One region of the Streptomyces sp. NPDC127595 genome, then DNA from elsewhere that is predicted to be linked to it. Evidence: riboswitches for the same ligand, from Rfam matches in the RefSeq annotation. Region 1 holds a riboswitch; the other holds the start of a gene.
The links. Region 1 has a riboswitch for glycine ahead of gcvP (aminomethyl-transferring glycine dehydrogenase). Riboswitches for the same ligand answer to the same signal wherever they lie in the genome.
Positions count from the first base shown of each region.

Region 2: linked by a shared signal. The riboswitch ahead of gcvT (glycine cleavage system aminomethyltransferase GcvT) and the one ahead of gcvP (aminomethyl-transferring glycine dehydrogenase) in region 1 are both predicted to bind glycine.

Region 1 covers NZ_JBHXWK010000002.1:9,042-16,349, reverse strand. Annotated here, with positions in the region: gene ACFVKT_RS06470 (glutamate--cysteine ligase) at 1-207, opposite strand, end outside; gene ACFVKT_RS06465 (hypothetical protein) at 752-1,336, shown strand; gene ACFVKT_RS06460 (DUF5999 family protein) at 1,694-1,900, shown strand; gene gcvP (aminomethyl-transferring glycine dehydrogenase) at 2,110-4,995, opposite strand; glycine riboswitch at 5,179-5,274, opposite strand; gene ACFVKT_RS06450 (PRC-barrel domain-containing protein) at 5,390-5,761, shown strand; partial or broken gene ACFVKT_RS06445 (DNA polymerase IV) at 5,683-7,175, opposite strand; gene ACFVKT_RS06440 (MerR family transcriptional regulator) at 7,254-7,308, opposite strand, start outside.
Region 2 covers NZ_JBHXWK010000004.1:296,431-303,738, forward strand. Annotated here, with positions in the region: gene ACFVKT_RS15505 (enhanced serine sensitivity protein SseB) at 1-764, opposite strand, end outside; gene ACFVKT_RS15510 (AAA family ATPase) at 1,113-1,787, opposite strand; glycine riboswitch at 2,022-2,119, shown strand; gene gcvT (glycine cleavage system aminomethyltransferase GcvT) at 2,267-3,385, shown strand; gene gcvH (glycine cleavage system protein GcvH) at 3,510-3,887, shown strand; gene glyA (serine hydroxymethyltransferase) at 3,902-5,161, shown strand; gene ACFVKT_RS15530 (L-serine ammonia-lyase) at 5,304-6,671, shown strand; partial or broken gene ACFVKT_RS15535 (DNA-binding protein) at 6,933-7,112, shown strand; gene ACFVKT_RS15540 (class I SAM-dependent methyltransferase) at 7,196-7,308, opposite strand, start outside.

The DNA.
Region 1 (7,308 bases):
TTCCAGTACCTGCGCGTTCATCATTCTGGGCGTGCCGTCGGTCCCTGCGAGATTCAGCTCGATCTCCAGGCCCATGAGGTTCTTCGGGCGATCGAACCGCTCCTCCGCCAGCAACCGCGCCAGCCCCGTCAGACACTGCCGGAGCTTGTCGCGGTAGTGCCGGCGATCGGACAGGTCGAACAGCCCTGCCTCGACCTTCTCTCCCATCGAAGCGTCCTTCCTCGGATGGGCAGGCCGTTACTCCGGCCTCTGGCGTCCCGGGTCACCGGGGATAATGCCCAGGCAACGCGATCGATAACGTCCTGGAGGCACCCGCTGCCCGCTACTCTGGACTCGAGTACCCACAGGCACATTCACCAGGCATGAACCAGCGCCCGGTTTCGTTCCGAGGCGATCTCGTGAAAAACGCCGACGAGAATCGGCCGACCGCTCCGACGAAGCATTCCGAGGTCATCGCCGCGCTTTCGCACAGAACCAGGATAAACCTCTCGTTTCGGCGACCGAATAGTGCCTTGCCCTTCATATGTGGGACGACTAGACGAAACACCGCGTGAACACGGCTCGTATAAACTCCGCGAACGAGGCAGAGAGTTGGCGCTCGCGGTCCTAGGTCCTGCTGTCCAGGTGCCACGCGGCAGGCGACACATTGTCGGCGGATCCAGATCCCTCGCCCCTTCGGCCCCGAGAGCTGACAACGCCGTCCGCCCCCTCCCTCGCGCCACCTTGCCTGTCGAACGAGAGGCGACCCATCATGCCGCTGCACCTACCCCCGGCTCCCGCGCCGGCCCTGCGCTCCGTCCTCACGGCACTCGGTTCCCCCACCGCCGTCCGGGAGGCCCGTACGCCGTCCCTGCGTATGGCTCAGGGACCCGTCACACCCGAACTCCCGCTGCCCGTACACATCCTGGACCGCATCGCCCCCGCGGGCGCGTCCGCCACCCGGCTCACCGGGTGGCGCTTCCTGATCCGCTGCGGCGACCGCATGGTCGCGGCGGCCGACACCATGCTGACCCCCGACGGCTGGGCCTTCTCACGCTTCTTCGAGGGCCCGTACATCGCCGCCACCGAACGCGCGCTGCGTCAGGCCGAGGCCATGAAACAGCCCTACCAGGCACGTCTCCTCTCCGTGCCGGAGCTGTACATGCTCACGCTCTGGCTGCACGGCAACACCACCGCGGACGGCGCCGACGGCCACCCCGCCGCCACCGACATCCTGGTCCCGCTGGCACCGGCCCCACCCGGCATCGCGGCACACCGCCCGCACCGCGTCGCCGAGCTCCTGCCGGTCCTCACCCACCGGCTCACTCCCGCACCTCTGCTCAGCTCCCCCGCGTAGCACCCGCACGCCGGCTTCCGTGCCCCGCCACCGTTCCCTCGGCAGCGGGGCACGTCGCTCGTTCGGGCCCCATACCGCTCGTACGAGGGAAAACGCAGCCCGCTCCCGACCGGACTAGCCCTATTCGGCCACCGCGAACCACCCGAAAAGACGGCACAGTTGGAATGAACCGTCCGCACGGGTGATGCGTCATCAACCTGTGAGGAGTGCTGCCGCTAAATCCCTGCGGATTGACGCCCGTAGGGCAACACTGGGTTCCAAACCACACAGCAACGGGGGGCGGCCATGACCACATCGAGCCGCGGGACAGACACCACAGCCATCACTCACCTCTCAACCCAGCGAAAGATCCCACCAATGTGCCAGCACAAGACGCCGTGTCCGACAGCCGAATCCGCCGACCGGGAGTCCGCCCGTCTCGTGGCGCACCACCCGGAGCAGGGGTGGAGCCTGCTGTGCAACGGCGTTCTGCTCTTCGAGGACACCGGTGAGCTCCTGCCGGACGGCCAGATCATCGCCCCGCACCGCCCGCTGGGCAGCGAGCACGTGATGACGGCGGCCTGAACCGCACCACCGGGCGGCTGCGGCAGAGCCACCCAGAACATAGAGGGGCCGGCCCGGAGACGCATTCTCCGAACCGGCCCCGACGCGCATCCGAGGGTGATTACTCCCCGTAGCCGTCCAGGTCGCCAGCGCTGATCAGTCCCAGCAAGCGTTCAGGTGTCAGCGCTGATCAGTCCCGGTAGGCATCCAGTCCCCGACCGCAGACCAGGTCAGTCCTCGTAGGCGTCCAGCGGCGGGCAGGAGCAGACCAGGTTCCGGTCGCCGTACGCCTGGTCGATCCGGCGCACCGGCGGCCAGTACTTGTCCGCGACCGAGACACCGGCCGGGAAGACGGCCTCCTCACGGCTGTAGCCGTGCTCCCACTCCCCGCCGAGCGAGGCGGCGGTGTGGGGAGCGTTGCGCAGCGGGTTGTCGTCCGCCGCCCACTCGCCCGAGCCGACCTTCTCGACCTCCGCGCGGATGGCGATCATCGCCTCGCAGAACCGGTCGAGCTCGACCAGGTCCTCGGACTCGGTCGGCTCGATCATCAGCGTGCCGGCCACCGGGAAGGACATCGTCGGCGCGTGGAACCCGTAGTCGATCAGGCGCTTGGCGATGTCGTCGACACTCACACCGGTCGCCTTGGTCAGCGGCCGCAGATCGATGATGCACTCGTGCGCGACGAGCCCGCCGGGACCGGTGTAGAGGACCGGGTAGTGCGGCTCAAGGCGCTTGGCGATGTAGTTCGCGGAGAGCACGGCCACCTGCGTGGCCCGCTTCAGCCCCTCGCCGCCCATGAGCCGGACGTACGCCCACGAGATCGGCAGGATGCCCGCGGAACCCCAGGGAGCGGCCGAGATCGGGCCGACACCGGTCTCGGGACCGGCCGCCGGCTGCAAGGGGTGGTTGGGCAGGTACGGCGCCAGGTGCGCGCGCACCCCGACCGGACCGACGCCCGGACCGCCGCCGCCGTGCGGGATGCAGAAGGTCTTGTGCAGGTTGAGGTGCGAGACGTCACCGCCGAAGTGCCCCGGCTTGGCAAGCCCCACAAGGGCGTTCAGGTTGGCGCCGTCCACGTACACCTGGCCGCCCGCCTCGTGCACCTGGGCGCAGATGTCGGCGACGTGCTCCTCGAAGACGCCATGCGTCGAGGGGTACGTGATCATCAGCACGGACAGCTCGTCGCGGTACTGCTCGATCTTGGCCCGCAGATCCTCGACATCGATCTCCCCGTCGTCCGCCGTCTTCACGACGACGACCTTCATGCCGGCCATCACGGCGCTCGCCGCGTTCGTGCCGTGGGCGGAGGACGGGATCAGGCACACGGTCCGCTGCTCGTCGCCGTTCGCACGGTGGTATCCGCGTACGGCGAGCAGCCCGGCCAGCTCGCCCTGCGAACCGGCGTTGGGCTGCAGCGACACCTTGTCGTACCCGGTGACCTCGGCGAGCCGCTCCTCCAGCTCATGGATGAGCGTGAGGTAGCCCTGCGCCTGCTCGGCGGGCGCGAAGGGGTGCAACTGCCCGAACTCGGGCCAGGTGACCGGCTCCATCTCGGTCGTCGCGTTGAGCTTCATCGTGCAGGAGCCGAGCGGGATCATGCCTCGGTCCAGCGCGTAGTCACGGTCGGAGAGCTTGCGCAGGTAGCGCAGCATCGCCGTCTCGGAGCGGTACGAGTGGAACACCGGGTGCGCGAGATACTCGTCGGTGCGCAGCAGTGCGGCCGGAAGCGTGTCCTCGGCGGTCGAGTCCAGCGCCTCGACATCACCCTCGACACCGAACGCGCTCCACACAGCGGCCAGTTGCCTGCGCGTGGTGGTCTCGTCGCACGAGATCGACACCAGGTCGGCGTCGACCAGGTGCAGGTTGACCCCCTGGTCGCGCGCGCCCGCCACGACCTCGGCGGCCCGGCCCTGGACGCGCACGGTCAGCGTGTCGAAGTAGGCGCCGTGTACGACCTCGACTCCGCCCGCCTTCAGCCCCTCGGCGAGGATCGTCGCGTAGCGGTGCGTGCGCCGCGCAATCGTCTTCAGCCCCTCCGGACCGTGATAGACGGCGTACATGCCGGCCATCACCGCGAGCAGCACCTGAGCCGTGCAGATGTTGCTCGTCGCCTTCTCGCGACGGATGTGCTGCTCCCGCGTCTGCAGGGCCAGGCGGTACGCCTTGTGTCCGTCCGCGTCGACGGACACCCCCACCAGCCGGCCCGGCAGGCTGCGCGCGAACTTCTCGCGCACCGCCATGTACCCGGCGTGCGGACCACCGAAGGCCATCGGCACCCCGAACCGCTGCGTCGTACCGACCGCGATGTCCGCGCCCAGCTCACCCGGCGAGGTCAGCAGGGTCAGGGCGAGCAGATCGGCGGCGACGGTGACGACCGCTCCCAGCTCGTGCGCCTGCTCGACGAGCGGCTTGATGTCGCGTACGGCACCAGAGGCGCCCGGGTACTGGATCAGCACGCCGTTGATCTCACGCCCGGCGATCTCGGCGGGGATGCCCTCGCCCAGGTCGGCGATGACGACCTCGACGCCGGTCGGCTCGGCGCGGGTCCGGATGACCGCGACGGTCTGCGGCAGCGCGTCCGCGTCGACCAGGAAGAGACCCTTCTTGTTCTTGCCCATGCGCCGGGACAGCGCCATCGCCTCGGCGGCCGCGGTGCTCTCGTCGAGCAGCGAGGCGCCGGACGTCGGCAGCCCGGTCAGCTCGGCGACGACGGTCTGGAAGTTCAGCAGCGCTTCGAGGCGGCCCTGCGAGATCTCCGGCTGATACGGCGTGTACGCCGTGTACCAGGCCGGGCTCTCCATGACGTTCCGAAGGATCACCGGCGGAGTGAAGGTCCCGTAGTAGCCGAGCCCGATCATCGAGTCGAGTACCTGATTGCGGTCCGCGAGGGAGCGCAGTTCGGCCAGTACCTCGGCCTCGGTGCGCGCGCCCGGCAGCTCCAGCGCCTCGGCGTTCTTGATCACGTCCGGCACCGCGGTGGCGGTGAGCTCGTCGAGCGAGCCGTATCCGACCTGCGCGAGCATCTTGGCCCGGGCTTCGGTGTCGGGGCCGATATGGCGCTGCTCGAAGGGGATTCCCTGTTCGAGCTCGGAGAGCGGAATGCGAGGGGCGGTCATTGCGGAGGCCTCCTGGTCTGACGCGACCTTCGAGGGGCACCCCGGCACGGGTACCCCGACGGCCTCCCCCTCTGTCATCTCAACCTGAGAGTTTCACCGGCCCGCCCGCCCGCTGCGACCCGACTTTCACCGTCGGTGAGAGCGGGAGCCGTCGTCGGCACCCGCTCTGCTTTCCAGAGTGACCTCGTCCGTGCGGTACGTGGGCCTGAGAGATTCCGGGGAGGATTTGCTCCTTCGGCGCCTCCGGTGGTGTCCGGAGGACTCTCCCGCACAGGGTCAGCAGCCGTTTGCCAGCCTACCAGCGAGGACAACTCCCGAGCCTTCGAGTGGCCACCTTCCTGAATCTGCTCTTTTGTAGTGCTTACGGATGAGTTGCGACCAAATGGAGGGCACCGTGCAGACCGACATCGATCCGCGCAACTTGATCGGCCGCAAGGCATTCGACCGCAACGGCGCCAAGATCGGCACGATCGACGAGGTCTACCTCGACGACGCGACCGGGATCCCGGAGTGGGCGGCCATACGCACGGGACTGTTCAGCAGGGACGCCTTCGTGCCCCTGGAGCCCAGCGAACTCGTCGAAGGCACTCTGCGCATCCCCTTCGAGCGAGCGCTGATCAAGGACGCGCCCGACTTCGGCGTCGGCCGCCACCTCTCCCCCGAACAGGAACTCCAGCTCTACCACCACTACGGCCTCGACCTGGCATCCCCGCCTCCCCTACCGGACCGCGACTTCGGCCGCCTGGCGGGCCCGGACGAGGCCTGAAGCCGCGACCCGCCCCGCCCCGCCCCAAAGCAATGCCCGCGGCTCAACCTTCACGGTGATGACCGACGCTCCCTGCCACCAACGGCAACGGCTCCGCCGGCTCCAGCTCCGGATCGTCGGTCCGGAACGTCCGCACCCGCCCGGGCCCGGAGTACGGCGTCTCGAACCGAACCGTGACCCGCCCGAGCCCGCTGCCCTGCACCCACCCGTGCCCGAACTCGGCGTGCCGCACATCGTGCCCCGCGGGCCACCGCCGCTCAGCCGGCGGCACATGCTCCTCCGCGGACTCCTGCGCCACCTCCTCCTCCGTGTGCTCCTGCGCCGCCAGCTCCCCCGCGGCGGCCTGCGCCTGTGCGAACAGATCCTCCTGCGTGTAGTCGGCAAGACCGGAGACACCAACACCGAGCAGCCGTACGCCACCGGTCGTGTCCACCGACTCCAGGAGCCGCGCAGCCGCCTCCCGCACCACCCCGGAGTCGTCCGTGGGCCCCCGCAGCGTCTCGGACCGGGTCAGCGTCGAGAAGTCGTACCTGCGCACCTTCAGCACGATGGTGCGCCCCGACAGCCCGGCTCCACGCAACCGCTGCACACACCGGTCGGCGAGCCGCTGCACCTCAAGACCGACTCGCACCCGGTCATGGATGTCCACGTCGTACGTATCCTCGACGGACACCGACTTGGTCTCCCGCTCGGCCACCACGGGCCGGTCGTCGTGCGCCAGCGCCATCGCGTACAGCGCGTGCCCGTGGGACTTCCCCAGCAGCCGTACGAGCTCGTCCTCGCCCGCCTCGGCGAGCTCCTCGACGGTGGTTATCCCGGCCCGTCGCAGATGGTCACCCGTCGCCGGCCCCACGCCCGGCAGTGTCCGCACCGGCATGGGCCCCAGCAGCGCACGCTCGGTCCCCGGCTCTATCAGCACCAGACCGTCGGGCTTTGCCTGCTCCGAGGCGATCTTCGCGAGCATCTTGGACGCAGCGAGCCCCACCGATCCGGTGAGACCGGTGACGGCCCGGATTTCCGCACGCAGCTTCACCCCGGTCAGCCGCGCCGACGCCTCGTCCCAGGCCGCTCCCCCTGCCTCCAGATCGACGAACGCCTCGTCCAGGCTCAACGGCTCCACCAGCGGCGACAGAGCCCCCAGCAGCCCCATCACCTGCTCGCTGACCTCCCGGTAGATCCCGAAGCGCGGCACCAGATACGCGGCGTTCGGCGCGAGCCGGCGTGCCTGGGCCATGGGCATCGCGGAGTGCACCCCGAAGACCCGCGCCTCGTACGAGCAGGTGGAGACGACTCCACGTGGTCCGAGCCCGCCCACGACGACCGCTTTCCCGCGCAGGCTCGGCTTGGACGCCTGCTCCGCCGAGGCGAAGAAGGCATCCATGTCGAGATGCAGGATCGTGGGCGCGGTTCTCACATCTCCGATGCTGCCCTACGCCACTGACAATGCCCCGGCAAGCCGGGGCACCATCAGCCTCTTCCGCTCCACAGATCCTCAGACCGCGCGATTGCGCCTTCGCGCCAGCTCGTCGGCGGGGTTGTTCCGCACC
Region 2 (7,308 bases), on a different contig from region 1:
ATCCAGTCGCCCACCGGGTCCTGGGTGATGTCCAGGAGGACGAGGTTCACCGGGCGGTCGACGGGGACCCGGCCCAGCGCACGGCCCAGCGCGTCCAGCGGAAGCGTGCGGGCCTCGCCCTCCCACAGGGAGAGTTCGACGCCGATGAACATCACGGGCGAGCCGCCCTCGATGCTGGCCAGGCAGCGGCGGGCGGTCAGCACCACGCCCGTTCCGGCGAACTCTGCGGAGGCCGCGGACAGGAAGTCCACCGGGTCGTCCTGCCAGTCGGGCTCGAAGAGCCGCACCCGGCCGCCGCCGGCGGATCCGTCCAGCGGTGTGTGCCCGGCGCGGCAGAGTTCGGCGACCGCGAGGGGCGGCAGCGGTACGCCGACCACACCCTCCGGGTTGATCACGATGCCGGCCTGCGGGGGCAGCCCGCGGGCGAACTCGACGGCGGGCGCGATCGTGTACGACATGTGCCCGCCGGTGACCTGGCGGAACTGCTCCTCGGAGCTGAAGACAGGGACGTACGCCTGACCCGCGATCTCCAGGGTGGGCAGGTCGAGCGGGCCGCTGTGCGGGCCGCCGCCGTTCGGCAGCGGGACCCAGACGAAGCTGCGGCCCAGCACCTCGACGATGCGGGCACCCGACGAGGGTCCGGCGGGCACGCCGAGGGACGCGGCGAGCACCTCCTCCAGCTCGTTGCCCGGCCATCCGCCGTGCGAATGGGGGTGGGCCTGCGCCGGGAGGCCGGGAAAGTCGGGGAATTGCGGGAAGTCCATCTGTCTACCGCCTGCTGTGACCACTGTTCGGTGTCCGGGTGTTCCGGCTGGCTAGGTTAGTGGGCTTGTACGCAATCTCAGCCGCTTCGCCGGTTCCCGGCCCCGCCGGGCCGCCTGCTTCGGCCGTTCCTGGCCGCTCCGGACCACCCGCTTCAACCGCTCCCAGCCCCTCCGGGCCGCCTGCTTCGACCGCTCCCGGCCGCTCCGGGCCGCCTGCTTCGACCGTTCCTGCCCCTCCGGACCACCCGCTTCAACCGCTCCCGGCCGCTCCGGGCCGCCTGCTTCCGCCGTTCCCAGCGCGTTCCGGACCACCCGCTTCGACCGCTCCGGACCACCCTCCGGCCGGTCTCAGCCCCCGAAGTCGATCCGGCGCAGCACGTCCGCCGCGTCCCGGTCGATGAGCACGGCGGAACCGCAGCCCTCCGGCAGGTCGCCCTTCTCGACGGAGCGGAGCAGCCGGGCGACCGCGCCGCGGTGGCGGGTGAACGCGTACCGCGAGACACCGCGGCCGCGCTCGCGCTGGCCGTCGAGCGCAGTGCCCGGTGTGACGTCGAGCAGCAGCAGGTGCAGCGCGCCGCCGCGGCGGCGGGCCTCGCGGGAGAGCCAGCGGCGGACCCAGGCCTGCGTTCCGCAGTCGTGTACGACGACTCCGGTGCCGGAGCGCAACGCGCGGTGCAGGCCCGTGTAGTGGGCGAGGCGGACGAGGGGGCGGTAGACCGCGTACGGGAGCCAGCGGGACATCCGGCCGTCCCAACGGTCGCGGGTGTCCTGCGAGTCGACGCGCGGGCCCGAGACAGCACGGCGCATCAGGGTCGACTTGCCGCTGCCGGGGAGTCCGGTGACCACAACGACGTCGGAGCTGCCGAAGTGCAGGCCGTGCGGGCTGTGCCCGGCGCGGTCCCTGAGGTCGCGGACGACAGCCGTCGGGAGCGGGCCGCACGCCTCCCGGGCCGGGGCGCCGGGCTGCTTGGGCAGCGCGAGGCCTGCCGTCGTCGCGTACGCCGTGGTCCTGTTCACCGTGATCGTCCTCCCCATGGGTCTGGAGTCCCATCCCCGCCGAGTGTAAAGAGAAGGTAATGCGCGGTGCTTCCTGTTTCCGTAATCGGACTGCCACAGGCTGGTTACAGGTCGCTGTAGGACGTCACTGTAAGGCGCCGCGGGTCACTGTGGGTCGCTGCGAGGGGGCGTACGAAGGTGCCCCTCCCGTGTCCCCGGGATGCGTGCAATGATGTGCGCGCCAACTGCATACCGGCCGCTTGAATCCGCGCGGGAGAGTCCCGGGGGCATGTCGCCCCGGGCGCCGAAGGAGCAAGTCCCTCCCTTGAATCTCTCAGGCCCCGTACCGCGCGGGCGAGGCACATCTGAAAAGCGGGCCGCCGACCAGTGGCCCCACCCAAGGTGCAAGTCATGACCACCGTTTCGCGGGGTCGTGATGAACCTCTCAGGTTCCGATGACAGATGGGGAGGAACGACCTCGCCGTCATGCCTTGGGAGCCCCACCGATGAGCAGTAACGCACCCCGTCACACCGCGCTCGATGCCCTGCATCGCTCGCTCGGCGCGACGATGACCGACTTCGCGGGCTGGGACATGCCCCTGCGCTACGGCTCCGAACGCGACGAGCACCTCGCCGTCCGTACGAAGGCCGGTCTCTTCGACCTCTCCCACATGGGGGAGATCACGGTCAGCGGGCCCCAGGCCGCCGCGCTCCTCAACTACTCGCTGGTCGGCAACATCGGCTCGGTCGGTGTCGGCCGCGCCCGCTACACGATGATCTGCCGGGCGGACGGCGGCATCCTCGACGACCTGATCGTGTACCGCCTCCAGGAACACGAGTACATGGTCGTCGCCAACGCCTCCAACGCCCAGGTGGTCCTTGACGCGCTCGTGGAGCGTGCGGCGGGCTTCGACGCCGTCGTGCGGGACGACCGGGACGCGTACGCGCTGATCGCCGTCCAGGGCCCGGAGTCCCCCGGCATCCTCAAGTCCCTCACCGACGCCGACCTCGACGGCCTGAAGTACTACGCGGGCCTGCCCGGCACCGTCGCGGGCGTCCCCGCGCTCATCGCCCGCACCGGCTACACCGGTGAGGACGGCTTCGAGCTGTTCGTCTCCCCCGGCGACGCCGAGAAGGTGTGGCAGGCGCTGACCGAGGCGGGTGCCCCGTACGGGCTCATCCCCTGCGGTCTGTCCTGCCGCGACACCCTGCGCCTGGAGGCGGGCATGCCGCTGTACGGGCATGAGCTGAGCACCTCGCTCACCCCCTTCGACGCCGGCCTCGGCCGGGTCGTGAAGTTCGAGAAGGAGGGCGACTTCGTGGGGCGCGAGGCGCTCACCGAGGCCGCCGCGGCGGCGCTCGAGAACCCCCCGCGGGTGCTCGTCGGCCTGATCGCCGAGGGCCGTCGCGTCCCGCGCGCCGGGTACGCCGTCCTCGCCGACGGCAAGGTCGTCGGCGAGGTCACCTCGGGCACCCCTTCCCCGACGCTGGGCAAGCCGATCGCGATGGCCTACGTCGACGCCGCGCACTCCGCTCCGGGTACCGCCGGAGTCGGTGTGGACATCCGGGGCAGCCACGAGCCGTACGAGGTCGTGGCGCTGCCGTTCTACAAGCGCCAGAAGTGACACTGACCCACAAGCCGGGCTTCGGGCTCCACGGTCGTCAGACGTGCCACCGGGCCCACATCCGGCCAGCTCACCACCCCTCCCCCGTCATCAGCACTCCCCCGCGTACAGGAGAATTCAGGCCATGAGCAACCCCCAGCAGCTGCGCTACAGCAAGGAGCACGAGTGGCTGTCGGTCGCCGAGGACGGCGTCTCGACGGTCGGCATCACCGAGTTCGCGGCCAACGCGCTCGGCGATGTCGTCTACGCCCAGCTTCCGGAGGTCGGTGACACGGTCACCGCGGGTGAGTCCTGCGGTGAGCTGGAGTCGACCAAGTCGGTGAGCGACCTGTACGCGCCGGTCACCGGCGAGATCGTGGAGTTCAACCAGGACGTGGTGGACGACCCCGCGCTGGTCAACTCGGCCCCCTTCGAGGGCGGCTGGCTGTTCAAGGTGCGCATCGCGGAGGAGCCGGACGACCTGCTCTCCGCCGACGAGTACACCGCTTTCACCGCCGGCTGAGGAGTCGTACGAACATGTCTGTGCTGAACACCTCTCTCCACGAGCTCGACCCCGACGTCGCCGCCGCCGTCGACGCCGAACTGCACCGCCAGCAGTCCACCCTCGAAATGATCGCCTCGGAGAACTTCGCTCCGGTCGCGGTCATGGAGGCCCAGGGCTCGGTCCTGACCAACAAGTACGCCGAGGGCTACCCCGGTCGCCGCTACTACGGCGGCTGTGAGCACGTCGACGTCATCGAGCAGATCGCCATCGACCGCGTGAAGGCGCTCTTCGGCGCCGAGCACGCCAACGTGCAGCCCCACTCGGGCGCGCAGGCCAACGCGGCCGCGATGTTCGCGCTGCTCAAGCCGGGCGACACGATCATGGGCCTGAACCTCGCGCACGGCGGGCACCTGACCCACGGCATGAAGATCAACTTCTCCGGCAAGCTCTACAACGTGGTCGCCTACCACGTGGACGACGCCACCGGCCAGGTCGACATGGCCGAGGTCGAGAAGCTCGCCCGGGAGTCCCAGCCCAAGCTCATCGTGGCGGGCTGGTCGGCGTACCCGCGTCAGCTGGACTTCGCCGAGTTCCGCCGGATCGCGGACGAGGTCGGCGCGTACCTGATGGTCGACATGGCGCACTTCGCCGGTCTGGTGGCGGCGGGCCTGCACCCCAACCCCGTACCGCACGCCCATGTCGTCACGACCACCACCCACAAGACGCTGGGCGGCCCGCGCGGTGGCGTGATCCTGTCCACGGCCGAGCTCGCCAAGAAGATCAACTCGGCGGTCTTCCCCGGCCAGCAGGGTGGTCCGCTGGAGCATGTGATCGCGGCCAAGGCCGTCTCCTTCAAGGTCGCCGCGACGGACGACTTCAAGGAGCGCCAGCAGCGGACGCTCGACGGCGCACGGATCCTGGCGGAGCGGCTCGTCCAGGACGACGTGACCTCGGTCGGTGTCTCGGTGCTCTCCGGCGGCACGGACGTCCACCTCGTCCTGGTCGACCTGCGCAACTCCGAGCTGGACGGACAGCAGGCCGAGGACCGTCTCCACGAGGTCGGCATCACGGTCAACCGCAACGCCGTCCCGAACGACCCGCGCCCGCCGATGGTGACCTCGGGTCTCCGCATCGGTACACCGGCCCTGGCGACCCGCGGCTTCACGACCGAGGACTTCACCGAGGTAGCGGACATCATCGCGGAAGCGCTGAAGCCGTCCTACGACGCGGACTCGCTCAGGACCCGGGTGGCAGCCCTGACCGACAAGCACCCGCTCTATCCCGGTCTGTAGAAATTCGTACGTTACGAGCCTTTCCTGGGCTTCCTCAATGGATCCGCCCGGAACGTACGTTTCCTTGGGGCGCCGCGCACACTGGACATCAGCCGTGTGCGGCGCCCGCACCCTTGCACCACCCTTGTTCTGAGGAGTTCCCGTGGCCATCTCGGTCTTCGACCTGTTCTCGATCGGCATCGGCCCGTCCAGCTCCCACACGGTGGGTCCGATGCGCGCGGCACGTATGTTCGCCCGGCGCCTGCGCAACGAGGCCGTGCTGGACTCGGCGGTGTCGATACGCGCCGAGCTGTACGGCTCCCTGGGCGCGACCGGCCACGGGCACGGCACCCCCAAGGCGGTGCTGCTCGGCCTGGAGGGCGCCTCACCGCGGACGGTGGACGTGGAGGGGGCCGACGCCCGGGTCGAGGAGATCAAGTCGGCGGGCCGCATCAGACTGCTCGGCGAGCACGAGATCGACTTCTCCTTCTCCGACGACCTGATCCTGCACCGCCGCAAGACGCTGCCGTACCACGCGAACGGCATGACGGTCTTCGCGTACGGCGCCTCGGGCGAACTCGTGCTGGAGAAGACGTACTACTCGGTCGGCGGCGGCTTCGTGGTCGACGACGACGCGGTGGGCGAGGACCGCATCAAGCTGGACGACACCGCCCTCAAGTACCCCTTCCGCACGGGCGACGAGCTGCTGCGGCTGACCCGCGAGACGGGTCTGTCGATCTCCGCGCTGATGCTGGAGAACGAACGCGCGTGGCGGACGGAGGAGGAGATCCGCGAAGGCCTCCTCGCGATCTGGCGCGTCATGCAGGCCTGCACCTCACGCGGCATGTCCCGCGAGGGCATCCTGCCCGGCGGCCTCAAGGTCCGCCGCCGCGCCGCCGTCTCGGCGCGCCAGCTCCGCGCCGAGGGCGACCCGTTGGCCCACGCGATGGAGTGGATCACCCTCTACGCGATGGCGGTGAACGAGGAGAACGCGGCGGGCGGCCGGGTCGTCACGGCCCCGACGAACGGCGCGGCCGGCATCATCCCGGCGGTCCTGCACTACTACATCAACTTCGTTCCGGGCGCCGACGAGGAGGGAGTCGTACGATTCCTGCTCGCGGCCGGAGCCATCGGCATGCTCTTCAAGGAGAACGCGTCCATCTCCGGCGCCGAGGTCGGATGCCAGGGCGAGGTCGGCTCGGCCTGCTCGATGGCCGCCGGCGCCTTCGCCGAGGTCCTCGGCGGCAGCCCCGAACAGGTCGAGAACGCCGCCGAGATCGGCATGGAGCACAACCTCGGCCTCACCTGCGACCCGGTCGGCGGCCTCGTCCAGATCCCCTGCATCGAGCGCAACGGCATGGCCGCGGTCAAGGCCGTGACCGCCGCGAAAATGGCCATGCGCGGCGACGGCTCCCACAAGGTCTCCCTCGACAAGGTCATCAAGACCATGAAGGAGACGGGCGCGGACATGAGCGTCAAGTACAAGGAGACGGCGCGGGGCGGGCTCGCGGTGAACATCATCGAGTGCTGAGGAAACGGGGCCGGAGCAGCGCGTTCGTGTTCCCCGCTTGGCGAGCTCGTGCCCCGTGGTCCGGCTGAGGGACAGCGCGCGGTTCGCCGCCTCCACGGCCGCGGGCAGCGCGAGCAGTTCCTCGCGCGGCAGCCGACGGCACACATCGTCACGCTTGGTGATCAGAGAGGGTCTGTATCCCGCGAGGCAATCCGCCACCTGCCTCCGCCTCCGGTCAAGCCGCAACGCCTCAGAAACACCCTGCCCGATAACAAGAGTTTTATTGCCCGCCACGCGAGGAAACTGCTCCCCGCAGCCGGCCTGCATGGCCACGAGCACGCCCTCGACGCCATCGTGGCCGCCACCGCACTCGCCTCACCCGCCCCCGTGACCGTCCTGACGTCAGACCCCGAAGACCTCCGCATGCTGTGTGGCTCCCGCATCGGCGTGATCAAAGTCTGACTGTCTCCACCACGCTTCCGAAACAGGGGATCTGCGAACGGGTTTACGACCGCCTGCCTCGGAGTGCACGCCCCTCTCGGGAGTCAATCCGGGTGATCCGTTCCATCTTGCGTCGCCGGCCGTTCGGCGATGACGAGCAGATGGCCGGCCATGCCGTGAATGGATGGATCTCCTGCGGTGGCATACGCGACATCGA